DNA from 2 places in the Streptomyces sp. NPDC041713 genome. Region 1 is predicted to be linked to the other one. Evidence: riboswitches for the same ligand, from Rfam matches in the RefSeq annotation. Region 1 holds a riboswitch; the other holds the start of a gene.
The links. Region 1 has a riboswitch for cyclic di-AMP ahead of ACZ6CV_RS13185 (M23 family metallopeptidase). Riboswitches for the same ligand answer to the same signal wherever they lie in the genome.

Region 1 (7,502 bases):
TGGTCACTCCTGGAAGGGAAGAGGCGGTGAGCGTGCGGTGCAACCGGTCACGGGAGAAGGCGTCGCGTCCCGCCCCGACGATACCGCCGCGGCCCACCCCCACCAGGGTCCCTCCAGCGGCGGCCGACTCGGGGTCAAGTGGGGGCGCCGTGCCCCTCCCGGCGTCAGGTGAGCGCGTTGTGCCCTCCCGGGGGCAGGTGGGGAGCGCCGCGCCCCTCCTGTGGCCGCCGTGGTGTTGACTGGCCGACTTCCGCCGCACCTCTGGAGGGATCGCAGTGCCGCAGCCCGAGTCGCAGGCCGACCACCGGCCGCATCCGCAGGCCCCCCGTCCGCCGCGGGGCCGGCCACCACGACTCGGCGTCGTCGTCATCACCATGGGCAACCGCCCGAGTGAACTCGACGCCCTCCTCGCGTCCGTGGCCTTCCAGGACGTGCCGCCGCACCGCGTCGTCGTCCTCGGCAACGGCTCGCCCCTCCCCGAACTGCCGCCGATCCCCGGCACGTTGACGAAGATCGAGCTCGACGAGAACCTCGGTTGCCCCGGTGGCCGCAACGTGGCCATCGAGCGGCTGATGGAGTTCGGCGACGTGGACGTCGTCGTGGAGCTGGACGACGACGGGCTGCTCGTCGACAGCGACGTCTTCCGCCGGATCCGGGACCTGTTCGCCGCCGACCCGCGCCTGGGCATCGCCGGGTTCCGCATCGCCGACGAGACGGGCGAGACCCAGCGGCGCCACATCCCCCGGCTGCGCGCCGACGACCCCATGCGGCGCGGTCTCGTCACCGCCTTCCTCGGCGGCGGGCACGCCTTCTCCGCCGAGATGCTGGTGCGGACCGGGACCTGGCCCGCCCAGTTCTTCTTCGGACACGAGGAGACCGACCTCGCCTGGCGGGCCGTCGACGCCGGCTGGAAGATCCTCTACGAGCCGGCCCTGCTGCTCCAGCACCCCAAGACCTCCCCGGCCCGGCACGCGGTCTACCACCGCTACACCGCGCGCAACCGCGTCTGGCTGGTCCGGCGCCGCCTTCCGCTCCCGCTGATCCCCGTCCACCTCGGCATCTGGACGCTCCTCACGGTGGCCCGCACGCGCTCGCTGTCCGGCCTTCGGGCCTGGGCCGCTGGCTTCGCCGAAGGGCTGCGGACGCCGTGCGGCGGGCGCAGGCCGATGCGGTGGCGCACGGTGTGGCGGCTGACGCGACTGGGGCGGCCACCGGTGATCTGAGCCGCGCCGGGACCCAACTGGTTGCCACCCCTCTCGGGGCCCCACGCCCCCGAACGGAGCATTCCGGTCGGCGGAGGTGGGGTGGGCGGGACACGCTGGACTGCCGGGGCGGTGGGACCGTTCCCGGGTGGATTCGGAGGTGCAGCAATGGGCGCAGCCGTGCGTCGCACGGGGCGGCGGGTGGTCTGTCTGCTCGTCGTGCCTCTTCTCGTCCTCGCCGCGGGCTGCGGGAGTGGTCAGGGAGGCGGGGCGGGCGCTCGTACGACCGCCGCGCGCCCCCTCGACCTGCCGTTCACGCACCCCGGCGTCCTCGTCGGCAAGGAGCAGCTCGACCGGGTGCGCGCGCACGTCCGGGCGGGGGAGCAGCCCTGGGCCAAGGCCTTCGAGCAGATGCGGGGCAGCAGGTTCGCGGCGGACGACTACAAGCCGACCCCGTACCCCGTCGTCGAGTGCCCGCCCGACACCCGCCCCGGGCAGGGCTGCGTCGAGGAGCGTGAGGACGCCCTCGCCGCGTACACCCAGGCGCTGCTCTGGAACATCACCGGCGACCGCGCGCACGCCAAGAAGGCCGTGCAGATCATGGACGCCTGGTCGAAGGTGATCACCGGGCACACGGAGGCCAACGCCGGGTTGCAGACCGCGTGGGCCGCGACCTCCTGGGCGCGCGCCGCCGAGGCCGTGCGCTACACCTACGACGGCTGGAACGACGGCTCGCTGCTGCGGTTCGAGCGGATGCTGCGCAACGCCTACCTGCCCCAGGTCAGGGACGGTTCCGCCGACTTCAACGGCAACTGGGACCTGGTGATGGCCGACGCCACCATGTCGATGGCCGTCTTCCTCGACGACCACGCCACGTTCGAGAAGGCCGTGCACCACTTCCGCACGCGCGTGCCCGCGTACTTCTATCTGGAGTCCGACGGGAAGCTGCCCGTCTCCCCGGAGGGCAGCGGCATCGACACCGCCCCCGAGCTGCGGAGGTACTGGTTCGGGCAGGGCACCTTCGTCGACGGCATCTCCCAGGAGACCTGCCGCAACTTCAAGCACGCCAGTTACTCGCTGGCCGCCACCGCGCACATGGCGGAGACCGCCCGCCACCAGGGCGTCGACCTGTACGGGGAGGTCCAGGACCGGCTGCGGGCCGCCTTCGAGTTCCACTCCCGGTACCAGCTGGGCGAGAAGGCGCCGGGCTGGCTCTGCGGCGGCCGGGTGCAGCGCGACATGGGGCCCGACACGGAGGTCGGCCTCAACCACCTGCGGGGACGGCAGCATCTGGACATGCCGCAGACCCAGCGGTTCACCGAGCAGCGGCGTCCCGAGGGCACGGACGGGCTCTTCGTCGCCTGGGAGACGCTCACGCACGCGGACAACCCGTAGGGGGCGCCGGGTGCCCGTAGGGGCGGCCGTAGGAGCGGCTCCGGCGGCCGCGGGGAAGTGGTTCGACGCACCCCTCCGCATGGCGTAGTGTTGTGTTCACCGACGCGGGGTGGAGCAGCTCGGTAGCTCGCTGGGCTCATAACCCAGAGGTCGCAGGTTCAAATCCTGTCCCCGCTACTGAAGGCCCAGGGCCGGAAGCATCAGCTTCCGGCCCTGGGTTTTTTTTCGGGTCCCTTGCCCCCAGCCCTCGTGCTCCCCTACGGGTTTCGCCGGCCCCGTAACCCGGTCGGCCCGCACCGGCTCGCCCCCGCTCCCCTCCGGGGGAACCCTGGACGGAGCGCGGTGATGGGCGCGGAGTCGGCGGGAGACAAGCGGTGGGGCAGCGAGGCGGAACCGGCGACAGGGGTGCCACCGCGCACGAGCGGACGTTCGTCCGCGCGCTCCCCCTGCTGCTGCTCCTCGTCGGGGTCGTGTACGACGTCTCGACCCCGCCCGAGTTCACCGCCGCGCCCCTCTTCACGGCCGCCCCGCTGATCGCCGCCCCCTTCTACTCGCTCCTGAGCACCGTCCTGACCGGCGCCGCCGCCACCGCCGCCGTCCTCGTCCTGCACGTCGGGAACGTGAGCAGCAGCCACGTGGAGGCCGTCACCGAGGTGCTCACCGTGGTCACCGTCGCGGCCCTCGCGATCGTCATCAACCGCGTCGTGCGCCGCGGCAACGACCGGCTCGCCAACGCACGTTCCATCGCCGAGACGACCCAGCGCGCCGTGCTGCCCGAGCCGGACCCGCGGATCGGCGGGCTCGACATCGCCGCGCGGTACGAGGCCGCGCAGGCAGACGCCTTCATCGGGGGGGATCTGTACGCCGTGCAGGACACCCCGCACGGGGTCCGGCTCATCGTCGGCGACGTACGAGGCAAGGGCATGGGCGCGGTCGCCGCGGTCGCCGTCGTCATCGGCGCCTTCCGGGAGGCCGCCGAGCAGGAGGCCACCCTGGAGGCCGTGGCGCAGCGCCTGGAGCGGGCGCTGGCCCGCGAGGGCACCCGGCGCGACGGCCTCGACGCGTTCGAGGGCTTCACCACCGCCGTCCTCGCCGAGTTCCGGCACGCCGACGGCCGGGTACGGCTGATCAACCGGGGGCACCCGTCCCCGCTGCTGCTGCGCGGCGACGGGCGGCTGTGCGTCATGTCGGCGAGCGAGCCCGCGCTGCCGCTCGGCATGGGCGATCTCGGCATCTGGCCGGACCGGGCCGACGAGACCGAGTTCCCGCCCGGCGCGACGCTGCTCTTCTACACGGACGGCCTGTCGGAGGCGCGGGACGCGGCGGGGGAGTTCTACGATCCCGCGACCCGGCTCGGCGGGCGGATCTTCCCCGGGCGCGGGGGCCCGCGGGCGCTGCTCGCCGCGCTCGCGGAGGAGGTGCGGCGGCACACCGGGGGCCGGATGACGGACGACATGGCGTTGCTCGCGGTGCGCCGGCCGGTCGCCGGGGATCCCGACGTCACCACCGGTGACTGAAGTGCACCGCTCCGCATAACAACTGACGTACTGTCAAGGGAATGTGAAATTCCGGTGTGGACCAAGGCGGGGCCAACTCGCCCCGTTCCGCCCCCGCGTGTCCCGGTACGTACAGCCGATCGGCGTTAACGATCAACCGGAACAGCTTGGAATACCGACCCGCTGTCTATTAACGTTCGATAACGCAGCGCGGTCGTCCCAGCCGTCACTAGAGGCGGCTCCGCGCGCACGCGCCTAATCCCGCAAGGGAGCCGGGGAACCACTAACTTGGGGTGAATCGGACCTCTGCCGCGCCTGCACGCATGCCTCGAACCAGTCATGCGCGCACACGTCGGCAGCTGCCCGTAGGAGACCTTCCTGCTCCGAACCCGTCAGCTAACCCGGTAGGCGAGAAGGAAGGAAAGGAGTGCGCCCCAGTGGCGTCCAACCGGCCTGCCCCCCAAGCCGTGTACATACCGAATGACGACGACTTCGGCGGGTACGACGAGGACTCCTTCGAGGAGTGGAACCCCACCGAGGATTCCGTCCGGCCCGTCCGCGGCAGGCACCGTGTGCACAAGAAGGGCGGCGGCGGGCTCGCCCGCAGCTCCACCGTCCTCGGCGTGGGCGTCATCGCCGCCGTCGGCGCGGGCGGCATCGCCACCGCGCAGGAAGGCAAGCCGCCGGTCTCCATATCGATGCCCGACCTGCCGGGCGTGGACGCCGTCGCCGACTCGCTGCCCGAGGCCAAGTCCCTGCCGGGCGTGGGCTCCTTGCTGGCCGACGACTCCTCCGACGCCACGACGACCGTCGCCGCGTCCGCCCCGCTCACCGCCGCCGGCGTCAGCTCCGTCGACGCCGAGCAGGGCACCACCGACGCGGGCGAGGCACTGCGCACCCGCATCATGCAGCAGGCCGAGAACCAGCAGCACCAGGCGGACGCCGCCGTACGGACCGCCGCCGAGGACGCCGCCGTCAAGAAGGCCGCCGAAGAGGCCGCCGCCCAGCAGAAGGCCGCCGAGAAGAAGGCCGACGCCGAGGCCGCCGCCAAGAAGCAGAAGGCGGAGGAGGCCCGCAAGGCCAAGGCCGAGGCCGCGCGCCTGGCCAAGCTCGCCAAGAGCTACGCCATCCCGACCTCCTCGTACACCCTCACCTCGCACTTCGGCGACGCCGGCGCCATGTGGTCCTCCGGCCACCACACCGGCCTCGACTTCGCCGCGCCGACGGGCACGCCGCTCAAGGCCGTGCACACCGGCACCGTCAAGGAGGCCGGCTGGGCGGGCGCGTACGGCTACCGCACCGTGCTCGAACTCGAGGACGGCACGGAGGTCTGGTACTGCCACCAGTCCTCGCTCAATGTCAGCGCGGGCCAGAAGGTCACCACCGGCGAGGTCATCGGCCGCGTCGGCGCGACCGGCAACGTCACCGGGCCGCACCTCCACATGGAGGTCCACACGCCCGACGGCACCGGGATCGACCCGCTCGGCTGGCTGCAGGGCAAGGGCCTGAATCCCTGAGGTATCCCTGAGGTATCCCTGAGGTCCGCGCCCCTGCGGTCCGGGTCTCCGCGGTCCGGGTCTCCGTACTCCGGCGGTCCTGGCGACATCCCCCCGACGCCAGGGCCGCCGGTCGGTCCGGTGGTGCGTGCACGGAATTCCGTTTCCGGTGTGCTTGTTGAGGAACGCATGACTTATCTGCGTACGCTCGGCTCCTCCGACCTCGAGGTCTTCCCGCTCTCCCTGGGCGGCAACGTCTTCGGCTGGACCGCCGACCGGGCCGCCTCCTTCGCCGTCCTCGACGCCTACACCGCCGCGGGCGGCAACTTCATCGACACCGCCGACGTCTACTCGGCCTGGGTGGACGGCAACCAGGGCGGTGAGTCCGAGACCCTCGTCGGCGAGTGGCTGGCCGAACGCGGCAACCGCTCCGACGTCGTCATCGCCACGAAGGTCGGCGCCCACCCCGAGTTCAAGGGCCTCTCCCCGGCCACCATCAAGGGCGGCATCGACGCGTCGCTGCGCCGCCTCGGCACCGACTACATCGACCTCTACTACACGCACTACGACGACCCTTCGGTCCCGGTGGAGGAGATCATCGGGACGCTCGACGGGCTGGTGCGGGACGGCAAGGTGCGCGCCATCGCCGCCTCCAACATCACCCCCGAGCGGCTCCAGGAATCCCTCGACCTCTCCGACCGCGAGGGGCTCGCGCGCTACGTCGCGCTGCAGCCGCACTACAACCTCGTCTCCCGCGACACCTACGAGGGCCCGCTCCAGGAGGTCGCCTCGCGCGCCGGCATCGCGGCCGTCCCCTACTACGCGCTCGCGTCCGGCTTCCTCACCGGCAAGTACCGTCCGGGCGCGAAGGTGGAGAGCGCCCGCAGCGGCGGGGTCGCACAGTACGTGGGCAGCGAGCGGGGCGAGCGCGTCCTGACCGCGCTCGACGAGATCGCCGAGGCGCACGGGGCGCAGGTCGCGACCGTGGCGCTCGCCTGGCTGGCCGCGCAGCCCACGGTGGCGGCGCCGATCGCCTCCGCGCGCACGGTCGAGCAGCTGCCGGCGCTGCTCGCGGTGGCGGACCTTGAGCTGACGCCGGCGGAGATCGCCCGGCTGACGGCCGCGTCCGCCTAGGACACGACCTAGGAGCGGTAGGGGTTGTACGCGCCGTACGGGGTGGGCCCGTACGGGGTGGGCCCGTACGGGGCGGCGGGGACGGGCGTCCCGTAAGGGGGGTGGCCGTACCCGCCGGAGGCCCCGTACGACCCGTAGGGGCCGGGTGGCAGCGGTCGCATCACCGGTGCCGTCGCCTGCGCCGCGTACGCCAGCGCGGGGCGGGCCGGCTCGCGCCGCTCCCAGAGTTGTTCGAGGAGTTCCCGCTCGCGGGCCACGAAGTCGGCCCCGGCCCGGCCGCGCCGGCCCCGGTGGCGCAGCAGCGCCAGCGACGTCGCGTACATCTGGTACTCGGCGACCGTGCGGGACGCCGCCTTCCCCCAGGTGTACGCGGCGTAGTCGCGGGCCAGCGCGCGGGCGCGCATCGAGCCCAGCGCGTACGGCTCGGGCGGGGTGAGCCAGCCCGCCGCCACGTACGCGGGCAGCTCCGCGCGGATCGTGCGCAGCTCGCGCTGCCGGGCCCAGATCGCGAGCCACGTCAGCAGGCCGAACGCCGGGAGCATGAACGCCGCGTACACGGTGAAGAAGCCGTACTGCCCGAAGACCGCCGAGCCGTTCCACAGGGCGTGCATGCCCATCGCGAGCAGTAGTCCGGCGAGCGGGAGCAGCGTGCGGAGCAGATGGCGGCGCTCGGCGGCGAACGCGGCGAAGCCGAAGCCGATGCCGGTCAGGACCGTGAACAGCGGGTGCGCGAACGGGGACATGACGACCCGTACGAAGAAGGTCGCGGCCGTCACGGA
Region 2 (7,502 bases), on a different contig from region 1:
GTCGCCGCCCATGTGCACGACTCCGTGCTGCACACCCTGACCCTGATCCAGCGCAACGCGGAGAGCGCGAGCGAGGTGCGCCGCCTCGCCCGCGCCCAGGAGCGCGACCTGCGGGCCTGGCTCTACAAACCGGAGGGCACCGGCAAGGACGAGGACGAGGAACCCGACACGCTCGCCGAAGCGGTCCGCCGCAGCGCCGCCGAGGTCGAGGACAAGCACGGCGTCCCCATCGAGGTCGTCGTGGTCGGCGACTGCCCGCTCGACGAGCGGCTGACCGCGCAGATGCAGGCCGCGAGGGAAGCGATGGTGAACGCCGCCAAGTACGGTGGCGAGGGCGGCGCGGTGCAGGTCTTCGCCGAAGTCGAGGGCGAGACGGTGTTCGTGTCCGTCCGGGACCGCGGCCCCGGATTCGACCTGGACTCCGTGCCCGACGACCGCATGGGCGTACGAGAATCGATCATCGGCCGCATGCAGCGCAACGGCGGCACGGCGCGACTGCGCGCGGTGCCCGGCGGCGGTACGGAAGTCGAGCTGGAGATGGAGAGGACGGCGACGACATGAGCGACGCGACCGGGGTCAACGGGCCCACGGAGCCAGCCGGATCGGACGAGGGCGGCGGTGCGGACGGGCGTCGTGTGCGGGTCGTCCTGGTCGACGACCACCGGATGTTCCGCACCGGGGTGCAGGCCGAGATCGGCCGGACCGACATCACCGGCGTCGAGGTGGTCGGCGAGGCCCCCGACGTCGACCAGGCGGTCACGGTCATCACGGCCACCCGACCGGAGGTCGTCCTGCTGGACGTGCACCTTCCGGGCGGCGGAGGGGTGGAAGTCCTGCGCCGTTGCGCGCCGTTGATGGCCGACGCGGGGAACCCGGTGCGCTTCCTCGCGCTGTCCGTCTCCGACGCCGCCGAGGACGTCATCGGTGTCATCCGGGGCGGCGCCCGCGGTTATGTCACCAAGACGATCACCGGCACGGACTTGGTCGACTCCATCTTCCGCGTGCAGGACGGTGACGCGGTGTTCTCGCCGCGCCTGGCCGGCTTCGTCCTGGACGCCTTCGCCTCCACCGACGCGCCTCCGGTCGACGAGGACCTGGACCGCCTCACCCAGCGCGAGCGGGAGGTGCTGCGGCTCATCGCGCGCGGGTACGCGTACAAGGAGATCGCCAAGCAGCTCTTCATCTCCGTGAAGACGGTCGAGTCGCATGTGTCGGCGGTCTTGCGGAAGTTGCAGCTGTCCAACCGTCACGAGCTGACGCGGTGGGCGACGGCACGGCGGCTGGTCTGACGGTCGGCCGCCGTGGTCAGGGCGCGGCCGGGGTCAGGGTGCGGCCGGGGTCGGGGTCAGGGTCGGGGTCAGCATCCGTACCGCCCACCGGTAGTGGCCGACGGCCTTCGCGGCGCCGAGGAGGCCGGTCAGCCACACGATGAGGCCGACGCCCATGCCCTGGACGACGTCGGCGTAGGTGTCGCGGCCCGGTTCGGCGTACGCGGCGGCGGCGAAGGACGCCCACAGGCCGAGCGTGCAGACGGCGAGGGACGACAGGAGCCAGAGGAGGCTGAGGGCGGGGGAGCGCAGCCGGGCGTCGGACGCCGGGTGGTGGTCCAACGCGAGCCAGGCGGCGGACAGCTGACGGATGCGTCGGTCGTGCCGTATCGCGAACACGACACCGATCACGGAGGGCGCGAGCACCGCCAGGCCGAGGACCCCGAAAACGGGGCCCAGGATGAAGCCGGAGGAGTCCCTGTCCGCGAGCATCTGGATCGGCTGGACCAGCAGCGCCCAGCCGATGGCGCCGCCGAGGCCGCAGAGCCACAGCAGCAGGAGCCGGCCCACACCCAAGTGGCGCCTGTGCAGCTCCTCCAGGGCCATGCCGCGGTCGGTGAGCAGTGTCTGCCGGTCCGGCCAGGTGCGCAGATACACGGGGGGTGGAGGGGGCGGCAGCGTACGGCTAGGCATGGACGTGACAGTAACGGGTGACGGCGCATGGGATCACGGGGTCACGGGGTCACGGGGTCACGTGTGACGGTGCGGGTGATCACGTCTGAGTCGGTGCACCGGCTCAGGCACCGGCTCGCCCCACGCGAGCCGTTTCACGCCGCGCGGGGCGCGCGGGCCGTCTCACGCCACGCGGGTCGCGCCCGCGAACGGCATCTGGTCGATCGGTGCGAGCCGTACCGGGGCGCTCGGGTTCGGGGCGTGGATCATCTGGCCGTGGCCCACGTAGAGGCCGACGTGGCTGATGCCGGGGTAGAAGAACACCAGGTCGCCGGGGCGGAGTTCGGAGCGGGTGACCCGTCGGCCGGCGTTGATCTGGGCATAGGTGGTGCGAGGCAGGGAGACGCCCGCCGCGCGGTACGCGGCCTGCGTGAGGCCCGAGCAGTCGAAGGCGTTCGGGCCGGTGGCGCCCCACACGTACGGGCTGCCGAGCGCCTTGTACGCGTAGGAGACAGCGGACGCGGCACGGGTGGTGGGGGCCTTGGCGGTGCGCGGGGAGGCGTCGCGGGTGTGGGTGCGGGTGGCGCGTTCGCTCGTCGGGGCGGCGAGTTCCGCGCGCTGGTGGGCCGTGAGCCGGGACAGCAGCCGTCTGGCTTCGCCGAGCTTCTCGGTGACCGTCTTCTTGTGCTTGCGCAGCTCCGCCTGGCGGGCCCGGAGGGTGGCGAGCCGGTCGTCGGCTGTGTCGCGCAGCTGTTCCACTCCGCGGAGCTGCTTGCGGACGTCCCGCACGGCCACGGCCTGTCGGCCGCCGGCCCGGTCGGCGCGCGCCGCACGGTCCAGGAACTGCTCGGGGTCGGAGGAGAGGGCGAGCTGTACGGCGGGGTCGATGCCGCCCGCGCGGTACTGCGCGGTGGCGTACGAACCCAGGGTGTCGCGGGCGGAGTTGAGCTTCTCCGTCCTGCGGGCCGCCTCGTCGCGCAGTGCGGTCAGCGACTTTTCGGCTTTCTCGGCCTTCTCCTTCGCGCCGTTGTACTTCTCGGTGGCCGTCTCCGCCTCGCGGTAGAGCGCGTCGACCTTGGCCTTCACCTCGGTGGGGCCGAGCGGTGGATCGGCGTGCCCGACGCCGTCGAACGCGGTCGCCGACGCGGCTCCCGCCAGGGCGAGGGTGAGAGCGGTGCGGAACGTGCTGCCGCTGAGCGAGCGCGGGCGGGGCTTGCGGTGCGCTGCCACGAAGAGGGCTCCTTACCTGTCCGGCGGCGGCCCGCCACAGGGGGAGCGGGCCGCCGCCGGGTTTCTCGGCGGTGGTGTCCGACGAGCCGCCCGGTCCGGACGGCGACGGGGAGCCGGTCACCTGGTGGAGGACGCTAAACCTGACCGTCACGGGTTGGTGACGGATTGTGCGGAACCGACGGAAGTGAGTGCCTGAATGACCGACCTTGACCGGGTCGACCGGTCACGGGCGCCTGCTTCGAACGCGGCTGTGACCGATGGCTCGATTGCGCCGCGTCCGCGAGGGAGCGGTGGTACGGGGGTGGCTGCCGGAGCGGTGGGCGACCGGGCTAGGCTCCGGCCCCATGGACCTACTCATCCATCTCTTCGTCGGCCTGCACATCATCGGCATCGCTTCGCTCCTGGGCGGTTTCCTCACCCAGATGAAGCAGATGGGCCAGGGTGCCGCCCGTTTCAGCCCCGCGATGCTGCACGGCGCGCTCGTGATGCTCGTCACCGGTGTGGTCCTGGTGGGCCTCAACCAGGCGGACGACAACGCGGTCAACAACCTCAAGATCGGCATCAAGCTGGCCCTGCTGATCGTGATCCTCGCGCTGGTCTACGTGAAGCGGGACGAGGAGAAGATCGAGAAGCCGCTGTTCGGCGCGGTCGGCCTGCTGACCGTGACGAACATCTTCATCGCGGTGCTCTGGACCTGAGAGCCGGCCCTCCAGCCGTCACGTACGTGTGGCCCGCATCCCCCCGGGATGCGGGCCACACGCGCGTGGGGGTGCGGTTACGCGGGGCGCACCACACTGTGGATGGGCATGTAGTAGATCGACTCGACGCGGACGTTCGCGCCCGGCTTCGGGGCGTGGATCATCTTGCCGTTGCCGATGTAGATCCCGACGTGGCTGATGTCGTCGTAGAAGAACACCAGGTCACCGGGTTTGGCGTCGGCGGTCTTCACGGTCGTGCCGACCTTCACCTGGTCCCACGTGGTGCGCGGCAGGGAGATCCCCGCGGCCTTCCAGGCGTCCTGCGTGAGGCCGGAGCAGTCGTAGGAGTCGGGTCCGGTGGCGCCCCACACGTACGGCTTGCCGATCTGTGCCCGAGCGAAGTCGATGACCTTCGCGGCCTTCGTGGCGTAGCTGCCGTCCGTGCTCCCGGATCCCGTACCGGATCCCGTACCGGACCCCGTACCGGCATCCGAGCCCGCACCGGTGCCTGAACCCGACCCCGACCCCGACCCCGATCCGGAGCCGGAACCGGAATCACCCTTCTCCTGCTCCTTCTTCCGCTGCGCGGCCTCCTCCGCCTTGCGCTTGCGCTCCGCCTCCGCGGCCTGCTCGCGGGCCAGCTTCTCGGCCTTGCGCTTGGCCTCCTGCTTCTTCTGCCGCTCGATCTCCGCCAGTCGCGCCTTCTCCTGGGCGGTGAGCTTCGAGAGGAGCTCGCGCGCGTGGCCCAGCTTCCGCTGGACGGTCTGTTTGCTCGTCTTGAGGTCCTCCCGCGCGTCGCTCAGGGTCTTCAGGCTCGTCGCGGCCTTCGTGCGCTGCTTGGTCGCCGACGCCTGCTCCGCCTCGTACGCGTCGACCGCCTTCTTCTGGCGCGTGGTCAGCCGGTCCGTGAGGTGGTTCTGGTCGAAGTAGCCCTGTGGGTCGTCGGCGAGCATCATCGTCGCCGTCTCGGAGACGGCACCGGTGCGGTACTGCGCGGCGGCGAACGAGCCGAGTTCCTTGCGGGCGTCGTTCAGCTTGTCGGCGCGCGCGGCCACGTCGTCGAGCAGGCGGTCGACCTTCTTGCGCTGCTTGTCGGAGCGCTCCTTGGCCGCGTTGTACTTCTGGGTGGCCACGCCGGCCTGCTGGTAGAGCTCGTCGACCTTCTTCTGGACCTCTTCGAGGCTGGGCTTCGCCGGTGTGGAGGGCGCTGCCTGCGCGCTCTGCGACAGGAGGGCGACGGAGGTGAGGGCCGCCGTCGTGATGCCGAGGGCGGGGGTCGTGCGGAGTGCGGATGCCCGGGTCCGCGGCTTGCGGTGCGACGCCAAGGGAGGCGACTCCTTCCGTAGACCGCCTACCGGGTTAGCTGTCGGGTTCGGGCGGCTGGTCCGGAAGGTTGCCCTACGGTCCCGTACTACGTACGGGACCGATTCACCCCAAGTTTTTCGGTGGGTCCCCGGCTCCGAGCACGTCGGACTCGGCGGAGGCCACCCGTTCCCGGCGGGGTTCGCCGGTGGGGGACGAGAGGCCCGCGGAGCACGCTAGCCAACTCGTGTGGCCCGTGTGAAGGTTGATGTTCGTTATGCCCGATACATTTTCGTGACTTTGCGAGGGGCCCGGTGCGAACATCGGAATGGTACGCACCGGCAAATGCGGAGGGTGATCGTCCGCGGGCGTGGGGTAGCCGGGCGCAGCCGGCCGGGCGGGGCGGCCGGATGTGAGGTGACCGGAACCCGCAGCGGGTTGTCAGTGGGGCCGCCTAGACTCGGGAGGCGATGAGCAGCCTCTTTGATGACAGCTTCCTGGCGGACCTGCAGCCCTCCCGGGCCACGGACGAAGCGCCCCCGCCGCCGCCCGAGGACAGCGCTCCGGAGCCCATTCCGGATGACCTGTTCGACGGGAAGTTCGACGCGCCCATGACCCGGGAGACGCACTACCGCGACGGCGCCCCCCGCCCGGTCATCGACCCGGCGTCGCTCCTGGAGGGGCTGAACGAGAACCAGCGCGCGGCCGTCGTGCACGCCGGCGCCCCGCTGCTCATCGTCGCCGGCGCCGGCTCCGGCAAGACCCGCGTGCTGACCCACCGCATCGCGTATCTGCTCGCCGAGCGCGGTGTGCACCCCGGCCAGATCCTCGCGATCACCTTCACGAACAAGGCCGCGGGCGAGATGAAGGAGCGCGTCGAGCAGCTCGTGGGCCCGCGGGCGAACGCGATGTGGGTGTCGACCTTCCACAGCGCCTGCGTCCGCATCCTGCGCCGCGAGTACAAGAAGCTGGGCTTCACCTCCTCCTTCTCGATCTACGACGCCGCGGACTCCAAGCGTCTGATGGCCCTGGTCTGCCGTGACCTGGACCTCGACCCGAAGAAGTTCCCGCCGAAGTCCTTCAGCGCCAAGATCTCCAACCTGAAGAACGAGCTGATCGACGAGGAGGACTTCGCGGGCCAGGCGGCCGACGGCTTCGAGAAGACCCTCGCCCAGGCCTACGCGATGTACCAGTCGCGCCTCCGCGAGGCGAACGCGCTGGACTTCGACGACCTGATCATGACGACGGTCCACCTGCTCCGCGCCTTCCCGGACGTCGCCGAGCACTACCGCCGCCGCTTCCGGCACGTCATGGTCGACGAGTACCAGGACACCAACCACGCGCAGTACGCGCTGGTGCGCGAGCTGGTCGGCCCCTCCGGGGGCGAGGGCGACGACCCCGCCGAGCTGTGCGTGGTGGGCGACGCCGACCAGTCGATCTACGCCTTCCGCGGCGCCACGATCCGCAACATCCTCCAGTTCGAGGAGGACTACACCGACGCGACGACGATCCTCCTGGAGCAGAACTACCGCTCCACGCAGACGATCCTCACCGCCGCGAACGCGGTCATCGAGCGGAACGAAAGCCGCCGCCCGAAGAACCTGTGGACCAACCAGGGCGCGGGCGCGCGCATCACCGGGTACGTCGCCGACACCGAGCACGACGAGGCACAGTTCGTCGCCGACGAGATCGACCGCCTCACGGACGCGGGTGACGCCAAGGCCGGCGACGTGGCGATCTTCTACCGGACGAACGCCCAGTCCCGTGTCTTCGAAGAGATCTTCATCCGCGTCGGCCTGCCCTACAAGGTCGTCGGCGGCGTCCGCTTCTACGAGCGCAAGGAGGTCCGCGATGTGCTGGCCTACCTGCGCGTTCTCGCCAATCCCGAGGACGCGGTCCCGCTGCGCCGCATCCTCAACGTGCCCAAGCGGGGCATCGGCGACCGCGCCGAGGCGATGATCGACGCGCTCTCGCAGCGCGAGAAGATCTCCTTCCCGCAGGCGCTGCGCCGCGTCGACGAGGCGTACGGCATGGCGGCCCGCTCGGTCAACGCCGTCAAGCGGTTCAACACGCTCATGGAGGAGCTGCGGACGATCGTCGAGTCCGGCGCGGGCCCGGCCGTCGTCCTGGAAGCCGTCCTCGAACGCACCGGCTACCTCGCCGAGTTGCAGGCTTCGACCGACCCGCAGGACGAGACGCGCATCGAGAACCTCCAGGAACTCGCCGCGGTAGCCCTGGAGTTCGAGCAGGACAACAGCCAGGCGGGGCAGCAGGGCGACACCCAGGCCGAGGGTGCAGGCACGGCGGAAGGTGACCAGGCCGAGGGTGACGA

Region 2: it holds a riboswitch for cyclic di-AMP, as region 1 does, so the genes downstream of both, ACZ6CV_RS07940 (C40 family peptidase) here and ACZ6CV_RS13185 (M23 family metallopeptidase) in region 1, are expected to answer to the same signal.

What each region holds. Positions count from the first base shown of each region.
Region 1 is NZ_JBVIZY010000003.1:773,166-780,667, forward strand. Features, by position in the region: gene ACZ6CV_RS13165 (glycosyltransferase family 2 protein) at 375-1,223, shown strand; gene ACZ6CV_RS13170 (alginate lyase family protein) at 1,371-2,597, shown strand; tRNA gene ACZ6CV_RS13175 (tRNA-Met) at 2,701-2,774, shown strand; gene ACZ6CV_RS13180 (PP2C family protein-serine/threonine phosphatase) at 2,972-4,114, shown strand; cyclic di-AMP (ydaO/yuaA leader) riboswitch at 4,336-4,519, shown strand; gene ACZ6CV_RS13185 (M23 family metallopeptidase) at 4,531-5,610, shown strand; gene ACZ6CV_RS13190 (aldo/keto reductase) at 5,779-6,723, shown strand; gene ACZ6CV_RS13195 (PrsW family intramembrane metalloprotease) at 6,732-7,502, opposite strand, start outside.
Region 2 is NZ_JBVIZY010000002.1:688,563-696,064, reverse strand. Features, by position in the region: gene ACZ6CV_RS07965 (PspC domain-containing protein) at 1-561, shown strand, start outside; gene ACZ6CV_RS07960 (LuxR C-terminal-related transcriptional regulator) at 558-1,289, shown strand; gene ACZ6CV_RS07955 (hypothetical protein) at 1,323-1,961, opposite strand; gene ACZ6CV_RS07950 (C40 family peptidase) at 2,124-3,170, opposite strand; gene ACZ6CV_RS07945 (hypothetical protein) at 3,515-3,868, shown strand; gene ACZ6CV_RS07940 (C40 family peptidase) at 3,946-5,193, opposite strand; cyclic di-AMP (ydaO/yuaA leader) riboswitch at 5,202-5,358, opposite strand; gene pcrA (DNA helicase PcrA) at 5,641-7,502, shown strand, end outside.